One region of the Ferdinandcohnia salidurans genome, then DNA from elsewhere that is predicted to be linked to it. Evidence: predicted binding sites of a transcription regulator. Region 1 holds the regulator's gene; each other region holds the start of a gene.
What was found. Region 1 encodes LexA, which represses DNA repair genes until DNA is damaged. Its sites were predicted from a motif close to CGAACATATGTTCG; they were not measured.
Positions count from the first base shown of each region.

Region 1 (3,220 bases):
CCAATAGTCGTACGAACCTCAATGAGTGCTGGACGTGATAAATCTCCTTTAGCCTCTTCTATCGCTTTATCAATCGCTTCTACATCATTTCCATCCTCAACACGTAGATATTGCCAGCCATAGGCCTTATACCTTTGTTCGATTGATTCTGAGAAAGCTTGATTAAGATCTCCATCAAGAGAAATATCGTTGGAATCATATAAAACAATTAGTCGACCCAATTTTAAATGTCCAGCTAATGATGAAGCTTCACCTGATACACCTTCCATCAGGTCACCATCACCACAAATGGCATATGTATAATGGTTAACAATTTCTAATGAGTCTTTATTGTAGACACCTGCTAAATGGCGCTCTGCCATCGCCATTCCAACAGCCATGGCAATACCTTGACCGAGCGGGCCAGTTGTTGCATCGACACCTGCAGTATGGCCGTACTCAGGATGTCCTGGGGTTTTACTGTCCCATTGGCGAAACTGCTTTAAGTCATCAATGGTTAAGCCGTAACCGGATAGGTGTAGCATACTGTACAATAATGCAGAGCCATGACCCGCAGATAATACAAATCGGTCACGGTTGAACCAATTTGGGTTCTTCGGGTTATGTTTCATATGTCGAGTCCACAGAGCATATGTCATGGGTGCGGCTCCCATTGGCATTCCTGGGTGTCCTGAATTTGCTTTTTCAACTGCATCAATAGAAAGTGTTCGAATTGACGCTATCGACAAGTCAGTTAGTGATTGTGTCATAAAAGTAAACATCCTTTCAAAAGTTTCTTGTGAACTAACATCAAACATAGCAGTACTTTCATTGATAGTATGCACAAAAAAAAAGAATACATAGAAATCTATGTATTCTTTATTAATGTAATCTTTTCCGTTTACTGTCTTTCAGTTTTTCTGGGGTTACATCATTACCTTCAGGGTCAACGACTTTTACAGAATGTAATGTATTAGTCATTGAACTTCTAAAAACACGTAAGTACTCTTGTCGAAGCTCCTGCTGTTCTTCTTTTTCTTTATCCGTAAGACCAACTGTCTTCGCTTTTTTTGCAAGAGCATTGATCCGATCAATTTTATCTTTTGAAAGCATAATTTTTACTCCTTGTTTATTCTTTTCTAAATCATAGTTCATAGTACTAGATGAAAAGATATTTTACAAGTCATCCACATTACGCATTTAGCTTGCACTAATAATAACCATTCCCATACTTAATAAAACAAATAGTACATAATAGATAAATCCGCCTTGTAATTTCCTCAACATCTTTATTTCACTCCTATAGAATGTTTGTTCGTATTTTATATTTTTATTATAGACCGAACATTTGTTTTGTGTCAACATAAATTCGAACTTATGTTTGTATAATCTAGTAAAACATGCTATACTCAACTTAAGAAATTCGGTATTTGTCGAAATAACTTGGTCACCTGAACCGAGAGATTATGAAAAGAAGATTTAGATACATATAAAATATAAATGCAAGGGGATGAGCGAAGATGACAACGAAGCTTTCTAAAAGACAGCAGGATATATTGAATTACATAAAACAAGAAGTTAAAGATAAGGGCTACCCACCTTCCGTAAGGGAAATAGGTGAGGCTGTTGGTTTAGCATCAAGTTCAACAGTACACGGACATTTGTCTAGACTTGAAAGCAAAGGGTTGATTCGAAGAGACCCTACAAAACCTCGTGCCATCGAAATTTTGCAGGTTGACGAAAATGAAACAATTCCAACTGCAAACGTTGTGAATGTCCCGGTTATTGGTAAGGTTACTGCAGGCCAACCAATTACAGCTGTGGAAAATATTGAAGAGTACTTCCCATTACCCGATCGTTTTGCTGCACATGATGACCAAATCTTTATGCTTGAGATTATGGGCGATAGTATGATCGAAGCGGGAATTCTTGACGGAGACTATGTGATTGTCAGACAACAACATTCAGCGAACAATGGGGATATTGTTGTAGCTATGACTGAAGAAGATGAAGCGACTGTAAAACGTTTCTTTAAAGAAAAAGACCATTTCCGCTTGCAACCGGAGAACTCGATGCTCGAACCGATCATCCTCAAGAACGTATCTATACTAGGAAAAGTCATCGGTGTTTACCGCACAATTCATTAATTTAAAAAGGGAACATTTCATTTAGAAATGTTCCCTTTTTATGTAACAAAAAACCCTTAACACAAGGATGTGTTAAGGGTTCATTTATTAATACATCGTCAAATACTGCTCTCTCTCCCATGGATGAACCTGGGTTCTAAACATATCCCATTCAATCTCTTTTGCTTCAATGAAGTGTTCGAACAGATGTCCGCCTAACGCTTTGATTAACACTTCATCCTGCTTAAGCATATCTAATGCAAGAGATAAGGTTGGTGGTAAATCCACAATTCCTGCTTCATTACGCTCTTCTTTATTCATCACATAGATATTTCTGTCAACAGGTGCTGGTGGAGTCAACTTGTTCTTGATACCATCTAATCCTGCAGCTAATAATACAGCCATTGCCATATAAGGGTTTGCTGCTGGGTCAACTGAACGCACCTCAACACGTGTGCTTAAACCGCGTGAAGCCGGGATACGAACAAGTGGACTTCTATTTTGAGCAGACCAAGCCACATAACAAGGTGCTTCATAACCTGGTACTAGTCGTTTATATGAGTTAACAGTTGGATTTGTAACAGCTGTAAAATTAGGAGCATGCTTTAAAATACCCGCAATGAAATGTCTTGCATTTTCACTTAATTGTAGGTCCGCATTTGGATCAAAGAATGCATTTTCTTCACCTTTGAATAATGATAGATTACAGTGCATTCCTGAACCCGCTACGCCAAACAATGGTTTTGGCATAAAGGTTGCATGTAAACCGTGTTTACGAGCAATTGTTTTTACAACAAGTTTAAAGGTCTGAATTTCATCACATGCTGTTAAAGCATCTTCGTATTTAAAATCAATTTCGTGTTGTCCAGGTGCAACTTCATGATGAGAAGCTTCAATTTCAAATCCCATTTCCTCGAGCTCTAACACGATATCACGGCGGCAGTTTTCACCAAGGTCTGTTGGCGCTAAGTCAAAGTAACCACCATTATCGTTAAGTTCAAGTGTTGGTTCACCTTTTTCATTTAACTTAAATAAGAAAAATTCAGGTTCAGGGCCAAGATTGAAATTCGTAAATCCTAGTTCTTCCATTTCTTTCAAGACTCTCTTTAAGTTGT
Region 1 is NZ_JBHUEK010000007.1:389,341-392,560, reverse strand. Features, by position in the region: gene tkt (transketolase) at 1-749, opposite strand, end outside; gene ACFSFW_RS04870 (DUF896 domain-containing protein) at 862-1,092, opposite strand; gene lexA (transcriptional repressor LexA) at 1,500-2,126, shown strand; gene glnA (type I glutamate--ammonia ligase) at 2,214-3,220, opposite strand, start outside.

Region 2 (3,220 bases), on a different contig from region 1:
ATAAGGGTATGGATATTTCCAATAATGTTCCGAGTTCTCAGTAAAACCATTACCAGTTGAAAAATATTGAGCTTCAATGGGTTGCCCATTGTACGTTAAAATTTGTCCTTCAGTAGCTTTTACTGCATCTTCGATTTTTGAAATATAAGTCTGATACCTATCTCCCCATTGTCCTTGTAGTTCTGATTTTGTTTTAAATACTTGATGAAACTGAGTGTCAGAAACATCAGCACCTTTACCTACACCTGGCTTTGTATCACTCAACATTAGTCTTAATATGTACGTTCGTGCAGCAATAGCTTGAGCTTTCAATGCCTCAAACTCAAATGAAGGTGACATTTCAGATGAAACAACACCTGCAACATATTCTTCTAAAGGAAACTCCTCTATTTTCTTTGAATTATCCCTATATACTGATACCGCGATTGAAGAAGGATTAGTATCGGAAATATTATCTTTTATACTATTTCTCGGTAATTCAAGGTCACTTGCTAGAATGTCAGTAATGTTTTTTTCTTTGGAACCAAAAGAAACAACTATAGATGGGATTGCTAAAATAAGAGTACTTATTACTATAATTAGTACTAACAATGGGGATATATTTTTCATTAAATTCTCCACCCTTAAAAAAATACTAGACTTTATTTAGGTATATGAGATTCTATCAGTTTAAATACCACTTTTTACACAAATTTACATATTACTTCTTCAACTATTAATGCCCCGTTTCTTTAAGTACAAAGCCTCACAATCTCTTCTAACACTAACATACATATACAATTTTCTTATAAGTGTTATTCAATTAAATGGTCCGTTTACTTAATGAGAAAAAATCCCATATTATCAAAAAACACATATAATAGCTGTTGGACATTTTCAAACAGTAAACTGTATTTTCTTTCATTTATCATTTCTTCTTTTTAATTAACCATTGCATTGTTCAATTAAATGCCAAAATCTTTTCGAATAGCAAGATTGAACAAAGGAAAAAAATATAATATAATAAAGGGAACGTATGTTCTTTTTTGGCAAAGGAATCATTTGTGGAGAAAAGAGGTGACAAAATGATCCGCGATAGAGGTAATAAAAAGTGGGTTTCACTAATGTTACCTGAACATGTAAAGATGTTGAGGGAATATAACGCAAGTTATAATAAGATTCCAAAACCGTCTCTTGATGAACAAAAATATGAACAGTTTAATGAAATTGTATCTGAGGCTATGGAAATGAATAATACCTTGGACGTTACTTATTATTTTCAAGGGGATGTCAAGCATTACATTGGCAATATTCACTATATCGATGTATTAAAAAAAGAGATAAGAATTATTGATCAACGGGCTGAAAAGCACTTTTTAAAATTAGAAAATATCATAGGGATATCAAACTACAATGAATAATATTCAGAAAAAATTGAGCAGAAGGAAGAGCAGTACTAAATGAAAAGAACTATCTATATTGACATATCTTCAAAGAATAAACGTTTGAAATTTAAAAGATTTTTTAAAAAAAGTCTTGATAAAAAAATCAAATGGACAGCAATGATGCTGCCAGAGCATGTAAAAATACTTAGAGATTGGACGGAAGAAGACACGTATGAGCAAAAACCTGAACTTGATGAACAGCAAATTGAAGAGATGAATGGCATTCTTTGTGAGGCAATGGAGGAGGGGAGAGAATTAGTGATTACGCATTATGAAGGGAAACACCACAAACTCCTTCTCGGCACTATCCATCATTATGATGCTCTACAAAACAAACTGCATGTCATCGATAAATTTGGGGAAGTTCACTATATCCCAGCAAACATGTTAGTCGATTTGCGTTTTTTCGGTTAATACTTTTAAAAAAAGCGTGATTTAAAAATCACGCTTTCTTCAGCAAAAGATAAATAAAATAAGGTGCTCCTATAAGAGCAGTCATAATTCCAGCAGCAATACCTTCTGGTTCCACAATATTGCGCCCGATTGTATCAGCAAATAATAATAGCCAACCACCAATCAGCACAGCAAGTGGGATAAAAAGCTGATGACATGCTCCTACTAATGTTTTTGCGATATGTGGAGCCATTAAACCAATAAAGGCAATGCCACCAGTAACAGAAACAGCGGCAGCGGCTAATGCAACTGCTGTTAATAGTAAAAGCAGCCTTTCTTTTTCAATGGAGATACCTAGCCCAATTGCGGTCGTCTCACTTAAATTAAGGATATTTAAGCGATTCGCTTTAAAAAGAGTAAAGGGAATTAGCACAAGCAACCAAGGTAGGAGTGCCAGTATAAATGGCCAGTCTGTCCCCCATATATTCCCCGCTAACCATCTGGCAATAAAGTCTACTTTTTCACGTTCAGAGGAGGAAATGAGTAGGACCATTGTGCCTGATAAAGCCATTGAAAAACCAACTCCTATTAAGATTAGCCTTACTGGTTGGAGGCCTTCACTTTTGCTATATGAGAATAGATATATTAAGCATGCTGTTATGAGGGCACCGAAAAACGCTACAACAGGAAGCAAATAAATAAATGATCCGACATCAATCGGAGCATACAAAAAGAAGACCGAAATGCCTACACCTGCCCCAGAATTAATTCCAATGATTCCAGGATCTGCGAGGTCATTTCGTGTAATTCCTTGTAGGATAGCCCCGGATAGGGCGAGTGCCATTCCGGCAAGAACTGTAATAACAATACGTGGTAAACGTACAGAGAATAACACAAATTCTTCTTTAAAAGACCCTTCTCCTAAAAGTGTAGGAATTAACCTATTGTAAGACAAGGAGGAGTATCCTAGTCCCATGCTAACGATAGTTGTTATGATGATCATTACAAAGATTCCAATGAGTAAAAAGCGATGTTTGTTACGTAAACTTGGATGGATCATGAAAAAGCCTTACCTCCTTTATGGACAATGAATAGGAAGAAGGGAAGCCCCAATATGGCTACAATCGCAGGCACTGGTGTTTCAAAGGGGGCATTTAAATTTCGTCCAAGCGTATCTGCAAATACCATAAAGGTAGCACCAGCAACAGCTGACATCGGAAGAATATAGCGATAATCTGTTCCAACAATGGCTCTTACAAAATGGGGAATCATCAAACCAAGAAAGGTAAGATTTCCAACGAGTGCAACCGATGCACCTGCAAGCATGATAACGATTACGAATAATAAAACCTTAATCAGTAAAATTTTTTGACCTAACCCTATCGCAATTTCCTCATTTAGAC
Region 2 is NZ_JBHUEK010000004.1:88,928-92,147, forward strand. Features, by position in the region: gene spoIID (stage II sporulation protein D) at 1-609, opposite strand, end outside; gene ACFSFW_RS00800 (YolD-like family protein) at 1,065-1,400, shown strand; gene ACFSFW_RS00805 (YolD-like family protein) at 1,542-1,838, shown strand; gene ACFSFW_RS00810 (FecCD family ABC transporter permease) at 1,867-2,877, opposite strand; gene ACFSFW_RS00815 (FecCD family ABC transporter permease) at 2,874-3,220, opposite strand, start outside.
Region 2: the regulator LexA is predicted to act here: its motif matches at 1,474-1,487, upstream of ACFSFW_RS00805 (YolD-like family protein).

Region 3 (3,220 bases), on a different contig from region 1:
TAGAGGATTCTACCCGGAATTGTTTAAATAGCAGGAGTAATCACGTGAATTCCTTCATTCGATTTGCTATATTTAACTTAATTCAGTAAATCCTTTACTATTATAGGTAATGGATAAATGTTATAAACTAATTAATTTAGCGTGAATAAACCTGCCTGAATTAAGTTAAAACCTCCGGCGGATGCCACGATTTTTCAAAGGTAAATTTTCGAGCATGCTCGAAAAAAATCGGGCGCAAATACGCCAAGGCGCATTTGATGATATGAAATTGAAAGGATACGAATTTAATGCTATTAAAAATATTGCTGGCGCTCATCCTTCCGGGTGTACTCGTCATTTTCTTTACAAGAGTGACCTATAATCATTATGTGGGTTTTTTACTTGCGGTTGCCCTTATCGTTGCGTCTATTTATAAAGGATATGCGGATTCCGCTATTATTATCGTTGCGGATATCATTTCGTTGGGTGCAGGATTCATGTATGCGAGAAATATGGGGAAACGAGCGGAAAAATAAAGTCCTTCATCGAGATGATGAAGGATTTTTTTTCATTGAATCTAGGTCAGTATTTTTTTTATCTAACTTTTCCAATTCTGAAACAATGACTGTTTGAATCTCATCATTTCCAATTGCCCCACTATGAAAGGTGTTTGAATCCAACCAATAGAGTAGTCGGAAGGATACTCCATTAGTAAGCTCCATTTCTATAAAAACACGCTCACCTTCAAATTTGCCCGTTTTATATAATGTATCTAAATCACCTAAAACCAACGGATACCAAGCTTCAATAAATTGCTTCTTGGATTCATCTGAAAACGTATGTAGGCGACTACCGTCTTCGGTGCTTTCGAAATGTATGTTTTTTACAAGTCCATCTAATGGATAAAGCTCGCCAGCCGTTTTGGCTTTCTTATTTTCGTCCACAACAAACACATTATCTCCCGCAGTAACAATGAAAGAGGAAGGATAGCCTTTTACCTCGTAAATTGAAGTTCCTTCAGGTAAATAAGCAGCATCTCCATTTTTCATTACATGATCGCTGCAGGCATGCTCACTCATCATGAACGTGACATCTCCAAGTTTTTCTCCTTTTTCAATGACAATCGAACTTTGTTCATCTGAAGCATCCGGAAAATGGTGTTCATATTTTATATCGTTGATCATTAATACATCCACCCATTCAATCACTTCCCCATTGGGGCACCCTTCCGTTTGATCGATAGATTGGCTGGGACTTGGTGGTGTAGCAGATTGCTTGTTACATGAAACTAACAAAAAAGAAACGAAAATTAATATGAAACTTCCCCTTTTTATCATAAAACATCTCCTTTACTTCAATCTATTTTTCCAAATTATAACATGTTATATTTGTTTAGAAACTACATTTCAACAAATAAAATCGAATATCAGTTCGTATTTTTGTTTGTTTTAGGTCGGTTTGTGGTACAATGTTTCTATCGAGAAAAAGTCAGTGAAAAATTACATAACGGTTCACATAAAACGATAAGAATGGATGGGAGGAACGTAAATGAAGGATCAATTTGAGTTAGTCTCCAAGTATTCACCACAGGGTGACCAACCAAGAGCAATTCAACAGCTTGTTGATGGAATTAAAGCGGGCAAAAAAATTCAAACATTATTAGGTGCTACGGGTACAGGAAAAACGTTCACGATTTCGAATGTAATCAAGGAAGTAAATCGACCAACCCTTATCATTGCCCACAATAAAACATTGGCAGGACAGCTTTATAGTGAGTTTAAAGAGTTCTTTCCAAATAACGCTGTTGAATATTTTGTTAGTTATTATGACTACTTCCAGCCAGAGGCGTATGTTCCATCATCTGATACATATATCGAAAAGGACTCAAGTGTAAATGATGAAATTGATAAATTGCGACACTCTGCAACATCTTCCCTTTTTGAACGACGAGATGTCATTATAATTGCAAGTGTATCTTGTATTTATGGCTTGGGTTCTCCTGAGGAATATAGGGAACTCGTAGTTTCCCTACGAACAGGAATGGAAATTGAGCGAAATGAGCTTTTACGCAAATTAGTGGATGTTCAATATGAACGAAACGATATTGACTTCCGGCGCGGAACCTTCCGTGTAAGAGGGGACGTCGTTGAAATCTTTCCAGCCTCACGTGATGAGCACTGTATTCGCGTGGAGTTATTTGGCGATGAAATAGACCGGATACGTGAGGTTGATGCCTTAACTGGCGAAATACTGGGAGAACGTGAGCATGTTGCAATCTTCCCAGCATCCCACTTCGTAACCCGTGAAGAAAAAATGCAAATCGCGATTAAAAATATTGAGGCAGAGCTAGAAGAACGCTTAGCTGAACTTCGTGAAGATGGTCAACTTTTACAAGCGCAGCGTTTAGAACAACGGACGAACTATGATCTTGAAATGATGCGTGAAATGGGCTTTTGTTCAGGTATTGAGAACTATTCACGTCATCTAACCTTACGACCATCAGGTTCAACACCTTATACTTTATTGGACTATTTTCCTGAGGATTTGCTAATTGTCGTTGATGAGTCGCATGTGACATTGCCACAGATTCGCGGCATGTTTAATGGTGACCAAGCAAGAAAACAAGTACTGGTTGATCACGGATTCCGTCTTCCTTCTGCAATGGATAACCGTCCACTGCGATTTCAGGAATTCGAAAAGCATATTAATCAAATCATTAACGTTTCTGCAACACCTGGACCGTACGAAATTGAGCATACAGACGAAATGGTTGAACAAATTATTCGTCCTACAGGATTACTTGATCCAATTATTGAGGTTCGGCCAATTCAAGGTCAAATTGATGACTTATTAGGTGAAATCCAGGACCGTGTTAATAAAAATGAACGAGTCCTGATTACTACCTTAACGAAAAAAATGTCTGAGGATCTAACGGATTACTTGAAGGACGTTGGGATCAAGGTAAATTATTTGCACTCAGAAATAAAAACACTAGAGCGGATTGAAATTATTCGTGACCTTCGTTTGGGTAAACATGATGTTTTAGTAGGTATCAACCTGCTTCGTGAAGGGCTGGATATTCCAGAAGTCTCACTTGTTGCCATTCTTGATGCGGACAAGGAAGGGTTCCTGCGTTCGGAACGCTCACTCATCCAAACAATTGGTCGTGCCGCTCGAAATGCTAATGGCAGAGTAATCATGTATGCAGATAAGATGACGAACTCGATGGAAATTGCAATTA
Region 3 is NZ_JBHUEK010000010.1:130,909-134,128, forward strand. Features, by position in the region: gene ACFSFW_RS07955 (ABC transporter substrate-binding protein) at 1-31, shown strand, start outside; gene ACFSFW_RS07960 (DUF2198 family protein) at 288-515, shown strand; gene ACFSFW_RS07965 (hypothetical protein) at 522-1,316, opposite strand; gene uvrB (excinuclease ABC subunit UvrB) at 1,528-3,220, shown strand, end outside.
Region 3: the regulator LexA is predicted to act here: its motif matches at 1,400-1,413, upstream of uvrB (excinuclease ABC subunit UvrB).

Region 4 (3,220 bases), on a different contig from region 1:
AAATGAATTTGGTGGTCTTCTTTTAAAAATGTTTTTGCATTCAAAAGAGCATTTTAACTATATACAGTCGGGGTTGGTACCCCGTCTGAATAAGTTAAAGCCTCCGGCGGATGTCACGATTTTTCAAAGGTAAGTTTTCGAGCATGCTCGAAAAAAATCGGACGCAAATACGCCAAGGCGTATTTGATTAAGAATTCCACTCTTTTTTTTGTGAACTTTTTGTGAACTGTATAGTTATAAATACCTAGAAGTGATAATATGAAAGTGCTTTCATTAGTAAAATATTATAATAATTTGAAGGGGATGAATAGATGGAAGTTACGCAAACGAATTATTTGATGGAATATGAAATTAATCCAGACACAATGGCAGTATTACCTATTGAAATAGGAAAAAATACTTGCTCAAGGGTACTGGAAGTTGAAGGTGAATATGTTGTAGCCATGAAGCCGACTGAGATCGTCGACCGAAGCTGCCGTTATTTTGGAAGCTCACTTAAGGGCAGGCAAGAAGGGACACGTGAAATCATGGGAGTGACCCATAAAGCACCGATTATTGTTGAAGCGTCTAATAAGATTTTTTTATTTCCAACCGCATCGCCAACAAAGCAAGACTGCGCATGGCTATCTCATAACTATGTTTCAGATTGTAGATATAGTGTGAATGAGAACACAACTGTTATTTTTACAAATAAGCAAGCCATTAAATTGCAAATCTCGAAAGGATCCTTCCAAAACCAACTCCATAGAACTGCACAACTGCGAACGATTGTTACCAATAGAATGGACAAACCAAATAAACGCATAAATTTTGTACTAAATCCTCAAAACAATGAAAGTATACCAAATCAAACAGATCGCCAATAATGAATTGGTTTTCCCAGCCTTACATTTGTTCATTTTTAATCATTGTCGTTTTTTTCAATGAAATAAGATTCAAGCAACTGTTGAACTTCATTTCGAATCCGTGGGTTAAAGTAGTTATGTTCCTCTTCATAGCCTCGATACATGAATGAAAATAATGTGAATGCCTCATCTCTTTGTTTTTCCCATACCTTCATATTTTTCTTTTTCATTTGTAGTTTAATTGTATAGAGGTCTTTTTGAACCTTCTTCATTGTATGTTCAAGTAAATGGAGATAAGGCTTTTTTAACTTAAAGCCAGCGGTTTCTATTGCTGTCAGATCACGATTAAGGATGGTAAGAACCATTGGTAAAAAGACAGCTTTTTCAAAAATAGCTCGGTCATCCTCAGGTATTCTTGTCATGATTACCCCTCTTTTTTTAGAACGTATGTTTGTATATATAATAAAACATATTTTTAGAAGAATCAAGAAGAGAGAAGGAAAATTTATTTCCAGTGTCGAAATACTTTTAATAGTAGTGCATAATGTAAGAGGTACTACTTTGACAATTCGTAATAAAGGACGGGAGAAGAATGACAGAGATAAAACGCAGAGGCATCGTAGCAGAGGATTTATATGAATTAAAAACAGTCAATGATCCACAGTTTTCTCCAGATGGAAGCAAATATGTGTTTGTGGAGACTGAAATTAATAAGGATAAGCACGAGTATAACTCACATTTATATGTTGGTACTGTTGAAGGTAAGGTTACTCAATGGACTTTTGGCGATGTGAAAGACGGTTCGCCACGATGGTCCCCGAATGGAGAATCAATTGCATTTGTATCGAATCGTTCAGGAAAACAGCAAATCTATTGCTTACATACAAACGGTGGTGAACCAAAACAAATTACATATTGTGCAAACGGGGCACGAAATCCGATCTGGTCACCGGATGGTTCAAAGATCTTATTTACTACTTCATTAGCACATGACGAGAGCGTCACGGATAAAGAAAAGAAGAAGAAGGATGAAGACGAGAAAAAACTTGAACCGATGGTTGTCGAAAGAGTTCGTTATAAATCTGATGTAGCAGGATTTTTAGATAATAAAAGTCAACATCTTGCATTGGTAGATGTGGCTACTGGTGTAGTGGAGCAATTAACATCAGGGGAACATGATTATACGGCAGGATGTTGGTCTCCAGATGGATCTAAACTTACATTTGTAGGAGATATCAGTGAGGATTCAGATTATAACTTGATTTCTGATGTCTATGTGATGTCGCTTCAAGATAAGAGTTATCAAAAGATTACGAACAGCACAGGCAATTTTAGTACCCCTTCTTGGTCACCGGATGGCAAATATATTGCACTAATTGGACATGAACAAGAATTTGTAGGGGCTACTTTACCAAAGATTTGGTTATATTCAAATGATAGTGCCGAGCTTTCTTGTCTAACAAGTGAGTTAGATGCATATGTAGGGGATTGTGTTGCTGCCGACTTCCAATTAGGTGGTTCAAATCCTGGTGTTATTTGGAATGAAGATAGCAGAAGTTTCTACTTTCTGTTAAGTAATCATGGCAGCACAGGAGTTTATTATGGTTCAATTGAGGGTGAAATCTATCCGTCCTTATTCGAGAACCAGCATGTATACGCACTAACAGTAAAAAATCATAAGGCAGTTGTTGGTATCAGTAAACCAACAGAACCAGGAGATCTATATTATTTAGATTTAAGTACTGGCGATATAAATCGACTCACAAATGTAAATGAAGTATTTTTACAGGATATTGAATTAGCAGATGCGCAAAGCTTTACATTTAATGCTCCAGATGGCTGGGAAATTAATGGTTGGGTGATGAAGCCGTTTGGTTATGAAGAAGGTAAAAAGTATCCAACAATTATTGAAGTACATGGTGGTCCTCATGCGATGTATGCCAATACGTATTTCCATGAGTTTCAAGTGTTAACTAGCAAGGGATTTGTTGTTGTCTTTACAAATCCACGTGGAAGTCATGGCTATGGGCAACAATTTGTTGATGCTGTTCGAGGTGATTATGGCGGCAAGGACTATTTAGATGTGATGGCAGCAACTGATTATGCTGTAGAGCATTTTGACTTTGTTGATGAAATAAAGCTTGGTGTAACAGGTGGCAGCTATGGTGGTTTCATGACGAATTGGATCGTAGGTCATACAAATCGATTTAAAGCCGCGGTTACGCAGCGTTCGATTTCAAACTGGCTTAGTTTTTATGGGGTAAGTGATATTGGATACTTCTTTACTGAATGGGAGTTAAAAGGGAATTTCCTTGTAGATCCTGAAAAGTTATGGAATCACTCACCACTCAAATATGTTGGGAATGTAGAAACTC
Region 4 is NZ_JBHUEK010000022.1:93,074-96,293, forward strand. Features, by position in the region: gene ACFSFW_RS14295 (competence protein ComK) at 312-866, shown strand; gene ACFSFW_RS14300 (YhjD family protein) at 902-1,267, opposite strand; gene ACFSFW_RS14305 (S9 family peptidase) at 1,438-3,220, shown strand, end outside.
Region 4: the regulator LexA is predicted to act here: its motif matches at 1,286-1,299, upstream of ACFSFW_RS14300 (YhjD family protein).